Regions from separate parts of the Pelagibacterium flavum genome, predicted to be linked through region 1. Evidence: predicted binding sites of a transcription regulator. Region 1 holds the regulator's gene; the other holds the start of a gene.

Region 1 (4,212 bases):
TGGGCTTTCTGATTGCAATGAACGCGATAGCGATATTCCTGCGGCAGCGCTTGCAGCGTACGTGGTAGAAACCAGTTAGGATAGGCAAATGGCGACTTCCGCTCCCTCCCAGACGGCTTCGGCTCATGAGACGATCAGGACACCTGATCCAGAAGGCCGGCGAACCAAGATCAGCGCTCAGGACGTCAATGTATTCTATGGCGCCAAGCAGGCACTGTTCGATGTGTCCATCGACATTCCCGAAAAGTCGGTATCGGCCTTTATCGGGCCCTCGGGGTGCGGCAAGTCCACGTTCCTGCGCTGTATCAACCGCATGAACGACACCATTGAGGGTTGCAAGGTCACCGGCAATATCGCACTCGATGGCGGCAGCCTCTACGATCCCAGCCTGGACGTGGTCGAACTGCGGGCCCGGATCGGCATGGTATTCCAGAAACCCAACCCGTTCCCCAAGTCGATCTTTGAAAACGTCGCCTACGGCCCCAAAATTCACGGTCTGGCTCGCAACAAGTCCGACCTTGAGGAAATCGTCGTCACCGCTTTGCAAAAGGCAGGACTGTTCGAAGAGGTCAAGGACCGACTTCATTCGCCCGGCACCGGGCTTTCGGGTGGTCAGCAGCAGCGACTTTGCATCGCTCGCGCCATTGCGGTCGGACCTGAAGTCATCCTGATGGACGAGCCCTGTTCGGCCCTCGACCCGATCGCGACCGCGATCATTGAGGAACTGATCGACGAACTGCGTGCCAATTACACCATCGTTATCGTCACCCACTCAATGCAGCAGGCAGCCCGCGTGTCACAAAAGACCGCGTTCTTTCATCTCGGCAAACTGATCGAAGAGGGTCCGACCGAGGAAATCTTCACCAATCCCCGCGAAAAACGCACCCAGGATTACATCACTGGCCGCATCGGGTAGGAGACCCCACGTTATGCCCAATCCTAACGACCATATCGTCACGTCCTACGAGGATGAATTGACCGAACTGGCCCGTTCGATCTCGGAAATGGGTGGGCTGGTGGAAAAGGCGATTTCCAACGCTACCGAAGCCCTGATCCGCTCGGATGCCGAACTCGCCATGGCCACCGTTGCCGCCGACAAGAAGGTCGACGCGATGCAGGCCCATATCGATGAGATGGCTGTGTCGATCATCGCCCGTCGTCAGCCCATGGCGCAGGATCTGCGCCTGGTCATCGCTTCGATCCACGTCGCCAACGATCTCGAACGCATTGGCGACATGGCCAAATCCACGGCCCGTCGCTCGACCCAGTTCGAAGGCATCGGCATGTCGGTTCAGTTCAAGAACGGGCTGCGCCACATGGGCGAACTCGTCCAGCGCCAGGTCAAGCTGGCCCTCGATGCCTTTGCCGCCCGCGACAAGGACATGGCGGTCGATGTGGTCGAGCGCGATACCGATGTCGATGCGCTCTATGTTTCCCTGTTCCGCGAACTCCTCACCTACATGATGGAAGATCCGCGCAACATCACCATGTGTACGCACCTGCTGTTCTGCGGCAAAAATCTTGAGCGGGTGGGCGACCACTCGACCAATATCGCCGAGCAGGCCTATTTCCTCGCGACCGGCAAGATGTTGACCGCCGAGGCCGAGGATTTCACGCGTGAGCAGATCAAGGGCTAGTCTATGACTCCGCAGGTTCTTGTTGTCGAAGACGAAGCCGATCTCGTCGAACTTCTGCGCTACAATCTGGAAGCTGAAGACTTTTCCGTCGCAACCGCTGAAGATGCGGAAGAGGCGATGCTGCGCATTGCCGAAAACACCCCCGACATCATCCTGCTCGACTGGATGCTGCCGGGCACGTCAGGCATCGAAATCTGCCGCCGCATCCGCGCCCGCACCGATACCGCGCGCATCCCCATCATCATGCTCACCGCGCGCGGCGAGGAAGAGGAGCGGGTGCGCGGGCTGGCCACCGGCGCCGACGATTACGTCGTCAAACCCTTCTCGCTTCCCGAGCTCATGGCCCGTATCAACGCCCTGTTGCGCCGGTCCAACCCCCAATTGATCGCCGCTATCTTAAAGGCCGGCGATATCGAACTCGACCGCACCACCCATCGCGTGCGCCGCTCGGGCAAGGAAGTTCATCTCGGGCCCACCGAATACCGCCTGCTCGAATACCTCATGGGCAATCCCGGCCGCGTTTATTCACGCGAGCAACTGCTCGATGGCGTCTGGGGCACCGATGTCTATGTCGACGAGCGCACCGTGGACGTTCATGTCGGCCGGCTGCGCAAGGCCATCAACCGCGGCCGCGCCAAGGATCCGATCCGCACCGTGCGCGGCGCGGGCTATGCGTTCGACGAAAAATTCGTCGCGAACTAGGAGCGCGGTCAGAAAAAGTTGCACACTTTTTCGGTTCGACCGCGCGACAAACTTAGAATTTGTTACAATTTTATTGATCCTGTTTGCGCTTTGTTGAGTCACATCGACAAAGCGTAAATTTTATCGCGCATTTGACTGATTTGCGCGTCGCCCCTGATTAACGCTTATTTGCTGTTTGCTTTGCACCAGCGCTTCGCGCCCGCGATAACGGGGGCGAATTTTGCAAAGCGAGCAGGTACGATGCCCAAATCAGCCATTGCGGTCAAACAAGGCCGCGCCGACCGGAAGCCCCAATCGGGCCTTCTGCCGCTCGTCCTCGACCTCGACAACACCCTGATCCGTACCGATCTGCTGCACGAGACGGTGTTCGCTTATCTCAAGCAGAACCCGTTCGGTCTGTTTGCTCTCATCGTCTGGCTGCTCAAGGGCAAAGCCCATCTCAAGCAGCAACTGGCCGGCCATGTGACCCTCGAGGTCGACGACATCCCGCTCAACGACGACGTCATCGCTTACGCAGAAGCCGAAAAGGCCAAGGGCCGCGAGATCATCCTCGCCACGGCGGCTGATAGCTTTTTGGCCATCCGCATCGCCCGCCGCTTTGCGTTCATCGACAAGACCATGGCGTCCGATGGCATCACCAATCTCAAGGGCGCCATAAAGGCCGGAAAACTGGCCGAAATGTTTCCCGATGGCTTTGTTTATGCCGGCGACAGCGGGGCCGATCTTGCCGTCTGGAAAATCGCAAAAGGCGGCGTTCTGGTCGAAACCACCGGCAGGGTGGGTCGCGCCGCTGCCCGCCTGACACAGATTGAGCACACACTAAAACGCCCCCCGCGCCTCAAGGACTGGGTCAAGCAAGCACGCCTGCATCAATGGGCCAAGAACGCACTGGTCTTCGTGCCGCTCATGCTGGGCGGCCATATGCTCGATCCCACTGCCTGGACCAGCGCGGCCATTGCGTTTCTTGCTCTGGGGATCCTCGCGTCCTCGACCTATCTGCTCAATGACCTCTGGGACATCGCGGATGACCGCCGCCACTGGTCCAAGCGCAACCGGCCGCTGGCGGCTGGCCGCATATCGATTGCGCATGCCGTCGCCGTCATGCCCGTCGCCATGATTGCCGCCTTCGCGCTCGGCGCATTGGTCAATCCCTTGGTCGTGGTAACGCTCGGCGCATATCTTGCCCTGACGGTTGCCTATTCCATGGGCATCAAACGCAAGCCCATCCTCGATGCCTTCACCCTTGCCGTGCTGTTCACCCTGCGGCTGGTGCTCGGCATCGTCGCCGTGGGCGTCATGGCTTCGCCCTGGCTTCTGGTCTTTTCCATGTTCCTGTTTGCCTCGCTCTCGTTTGCCAAGCGCAATACCGAGGTTCAGCGGATGACCGACAATGGCGGCTCGGGCAAAATCAGCGGGCGCGGATATTTCACCACCGATGCGCCCTTCATCATGGCCATGGGCGTATCGAGCGGCATCGGCTCGGTGCTGATCCTGGTTCTCTATCTCACCCAGGACGCGCTGGCTGCCGATTTCTATTCGGATTCGGTCTGGCTGTGGCTCATGCCTGCCGCGCTGTTTCTGTGGATCGGCCGCATCTGGATGCTGAGTTTTCGCGGCGAACTCAACGACGATCCTGTCGCCTTCGCCATGAAGGATCCCAAGAGCCTCATGCTTGCAGCCGGTCTGGCGCTCGGCTTTTTTCTCGCCTGGATCGGCATATGAGCCCACAAGCCTTCCTTAAACTGCCCCAGATCGTGCGCTTCCTTTTGCTCGGCGGTCTGGCGGCGGCGATCAACTGGCTGGTGCGGTTTCCCCTCTCGCTTGTTCTGCCGTTCCCCGCCGCCGTGTTCGTGGCCTATCTCATCGGCATGAG
Region 2 (4,212 bases), 500 kb from region 1:
ACGGCGCCAAAGTCGTTCTCAATCTTGCGCCGTTCATGGACTTCGATCTGGCACTGCTGGACAATGTTGATGTCCTGGTGGTCAATGAGACGGAATTGGCCGGGGTGCTCAAAATGCTCGACGCTCCCAAGCTTGACGAGACCGAAGCCGTCGTCTGGCTGTCGGAGAAGTTCGGCAATATTGTCGTGGCAACACTCGGTTCGCGCGGCGCCATTGCCGCGGCGGATGGGACGGTCACCACCGTTCCATCGCTCAAGATCAAACCGGTCGATACCGTCGGCGCCGGCGATACGTTCGTGGGCTATCTGGCTGCTGGGCTGGCGGAGGGAAACGAGCTGTCCCCGGCAATGAAACGGGCTTCGGTTGCAGCCGGACTGGCGTGTCTGACGCCGGGTGCCCAACCATCGATTCCCGAGCGCGCCGCGGTCGAGGATCGTCTCGCGGCCGGTGAGAATTCAACCGCGAAATGAGCCGCATTGAAACCCTCACGATCGAGCGCCTCGGGCATCGGGGTGAGGGCGTTGCGACGCTCGATGGTAAACCTGTCTTTGTCCCGCTGACCCTCGAACGGGAAAACGTCACCGCGACAATCGAGGGCAGTCGCGGGCGTCTTGTCGAGATAGTTACCCCCAGTCCGAAGCGGGTCGAACCGTTCTGTCCCCATTATGGTGCGTGCGGGGGCTGCCAGTTGCAACATCTCGAGGCGGAGCACTACCGCCAGTTCAAGCGTGGCCTGATTGTTGATGCGCTATCGCGTGCCGGCGTTGACGCCACAGTCGCCGACCCGATCACCGCTCACGGCGCTGGTCGTCGGCGGGTCACAATGCATGCCACGAAATCGGCGGCCGGTTTCATGGCGCTGCGCAGCCATGCGATTCACGATGTGGATACCTGCCCCATTCTGGTGCCTCCATTGGCGCGTGCGCCCGAAATTTCGCGCGCCATCGCGACCGTGGTGGGGCCGTGTGATGTGAGCCTTACAGCCAGCGATACGGGCCTCGACGTTGCCATCCGGGCCAAGGGCGCCAGGGCCGGTGCGCCGCTGACCAAGATCGCTCAGCGGTTCGATCTCGCACGGCTCTCGCTCAATGGCGAGCCTCTGATCCTTTTGCGTCGGCCTATGGTTGCGATGGGGCCATCAAATGTGCCCCTACCCGTATCGAGCTTCCTGCAAGCAACCGCAAGAGCCGAAGAGGTCCTGGCATCTCTGGTCATTGAGGCGGTGCGGGGTGGCAAGCAGGTTGCAGACCTTTTTTGCGGCGTCGGCCCCTTTGCTCTTCGGCTCGCCGCCAGCGCCCCGGTGTTCGCCGCCGATTCCGATATCCACGCCATTGATGCGCTTGATACCGCAAGACGCAATACCAAAGGGCTCAAACCCATAACCGCCGAGCGGCGTGACCTGTTTCGCGAACCACTCGGCGTATTCGAGCTCAATCGCTTCGATGCTGTGGTGCTCGATCCGCCGCGGGCCGGCGCCAAGGCCCAGGCCGAGGAACTGGCCAGGTCAAAGGTTTCGACAATTGCCTATGTCAGCTGCGACCCTCAGAGCTTTGCCCGGGATGCCGCCATTCTGATCGCGGGCGGATATCGCATCAGTGCGGTGACGCCGATCGACCAGTTCGCCTATTCGACCCACCTCGAAGTTTTCGCGGTTTTCTACAGGGCGAAATCAGCGCGCTGAATCGGGTTGTTAATTGTGACGATAGTGTCACAATAGCTTGGTCGTTCACGCAAAAATGTGGAGCGGCCGGCCACACGATCGTGGCGTGAGGAGGAGGCCAGAGGACCTGTCGCGAGCTTGCCCGAGAAGCTTGACGCCGCGCGCGTCAGGGTTTTCCACTGTCATGCAATCATCACGATACTGTCACCTGCGCTTTGCACGCCCCGTCTAGGCATCACGCCCATGGTTTTAAGCCATCGGCCGGATGCGGTCGCAATGACATTGATCGGGAGAACATCATGTTCAAAACACTTCTGGCCAGCGGCACTGCCGGTTTGGCTCTTTTTCTGGGCGCCTCTTCGGCGTTTGCCCAGACCGAGATTTCCTTCTGGCACTCAATGGGTGGCGAACTGGGCGAGCGCGTTGCCGCTATCGCCGAGGATTTCAATGCGTCTCAGGACGAGTATGTCGTAAACGCCTCTTATCGCGGCGAATATGAAGAGACCATGGTCAACGCCATCGCCGCTTTCCGCGCAGGTGAACAGCCCACTATCGTTCAGATCTACGAAGTCGGCACGGGCACGATGATGGCCGCCGAGGGCGCTGTCTATCCGGTCTATGAGCTGATGGAAGCTCACGGCAACAATTTCGATCCTTCGGTCTATCTGCCCGTCGTCACCGGCTACTACACCGACACCAACGGCAACATGCTCTCGATGCCGTTCAATTCCTCGACCCCGATCCTCTATTACAACAAGGACGTGTTCGCAGAGGCTGGCCTCGACCCCGAAACTGCCCCGGCCACCTGGGCGCAGGCCGAAGAGTTCTCGCGCCAGATCGTCGAGTCGGGCGCTGCGAGCTGCGGCATGGCCATCACCTACACCGCCACATGGATCGGTTCGGAAAACTTCTCGGCCCTGCACAATTTGCCTTATGGCACGCTGGAAAACGGCTTTGGCGGCATGGATTCCGAATTCACCTTCAACAACGAAGTCGTCGCCCGCTTCTGGGACGATCTTGCTCGCTGGCAGGATGAAGGCATCTTCGTTTATGGCGGACCGGCCGGTGGCTCGGACAATGCTCCGGCCTTCTATTCGGGCGAATGCGCCATCTATATGGGCTCGTCGGCTTCACGCGCCGGTGTTGTCGCCAATGCCGACTTCGAAGTCGGCTACGGCATGCTGCCCTATTATGACGACGTTGAAGGCGCTCCGCAGAACTCGATCATCGGCGGCGCGACCCTGTGGGTCCTCTCCGGTCACGAAGAAGCCGAGTATCAGGCAACCGCCGCTTTCCTCGACTATCTTTCTTCGGCCGAAGTTCAGGCCGAATGGCACCAGGGCACCGGCTATCTGCCGATCACCCAGGCAGCGTTCGAGCTGAGCCAGGAGCAGGGTTACTATGAAGAAAATCCCGGCACTGACATTGCGATCGAGCAGATCAACCTTAATGCACCGACCGAAAACTCAAAGGGCCTGCGCTTCGGCAACATGCCCCAGGTTCGCATGATCATGGATGAGGAACTGCAGTCGGTTCTCGCCGGCGAAAAGACCGGCCAGGAAGCTCTGGACTCGGCTGTCGAACGCGGCAACCAGATCCTGCGCGATTTCCAGGCCGCCAATTCCTAAAGCGGTTCTGACCTCAAACATTCCGACCCCGACTTTACCTGGCCGGGGTCTCTTCCATTAAACCGGTCCGTTGCAAGAAGACCGGCGGATGAGACAATACCCAGGGGCGTTGCATGCAGACCAAACGGTCGATCTTTACCAATCGCTGGCTTCCCTATGCGCTTCTGGCGCCGCAGTTGGCCATTACCGCGATCTTTTTCATCTGGCCGGCCAGCCAGGCAGTTAAGTCGAGCTTCGAGCGCGAGGATCCGTTTGGCTTCCGCACGACGTTCGTCTGGTTCGAGAATTACACCCGCATCCTGTCGGACCCAAGCTATCTCAATGCGCTTGGCCGAACCGCGGTGTTCGCTGTTTCGGTCACCGTGCTGTCGATGGGATTTGCGCTTCTGTTGGCCGTCTGCGTCGATCGGGTATTGCGCACGGCGAAAGCCTATACAACCTTGCTGGTCTGGCCCTATGCCGTGGCCCCGGTGGTTGCCGGTGTGCTCTGGTGGTTTCTGTTCAACCCAACGATCGGCCTTCTGCCCTATGTGCTCGACTGGTTCGGCATCGATTGGAACCATCGCGTCAACGGCACCCAGGCCATGGCGCTGATCACCATTGCCGCTGCCTGGAAACAGATTTCATATAATTTCCTGTTTTTCGTCGCCGGGCTGCAATCGATCCCCGCCTCGCTGTCCGAAGCCGCCTCGATCGATGGCGCCGGACCGTTCAAACGGTTCTGGACCATCGTTTTTCCGCTACTCTCTCCGACCACGTTTTTCCTTCTGATCATCAACATCAATTATGTGATGTTCGAGACCTTCGGTGTGATCGACGCCACGACGGAAGGTGGACCGGGACAGGCAACGATGACGCTGGTCTACAAGGTCTATACGGACGGCGTGGCCGGGCTCAACATCGGTTCATCATCGGCCCAGTCGG

What was found. The regulator PhoB, encoded in region 1, activates phosphate uptake and scavenging genes when phosphate is short. The targets are predictions, from matches to a motif close to TGTCATNNANCTGTCAT.
Region 2: ugpB (sn-glycerol-3-phosphate ABC transporter substrate-binding protein UgpB) is a predicted target of PhoB. The motif match lies at 1,841-1,857, and genes of this name have one in related genera.

Annotation. Positions count from the first base shown of each region.
Region 1 is NZ_CP107716.1:3,334,897-3,339,108, reverse strand. Features, by position in the region: gene pstA (phosphate ABC transporter permease PstA) at 1-68, shown strand, start outside; gene pstB (phosphate ABC transporter ATP-binding protein PstB) at 89-916, shown strand; gene phoU (phosphate signaling complex protein PhoU) at 930-1,637, shown strand; gene phoB (phosphate regulon transcriptional regulator PhoB) at 1,641-2,339, shown strand; gene OF122_RS16790 (UbiA family prenyltransferase) at 2,580-4,061, shown strand; gene OF122_RS16785 (GtrA family protein) at 4,058-4,212, shown strand, end outside.
Region 2 is NZ_CP107716.1:3,833,238-3,837,449, forward strand. Features, by position in the region: gene OF122_RS19130 (ribokinase) at 1-470, shown strand, start outside; gene OF122_RS19135 (class I SAM-dependent RNA methyltransferase) at 467-1,681, shown strand; gene ugpB (sn-glycerol-3-phosphate ABC transporter substrate-binding protein UgpB) at 1,960-3,288, shown strand; gene ugpA (sn-glycerol-3-phosphate ABC transporter permease UgpA) at 3,402-4,212, shown strand, end outside.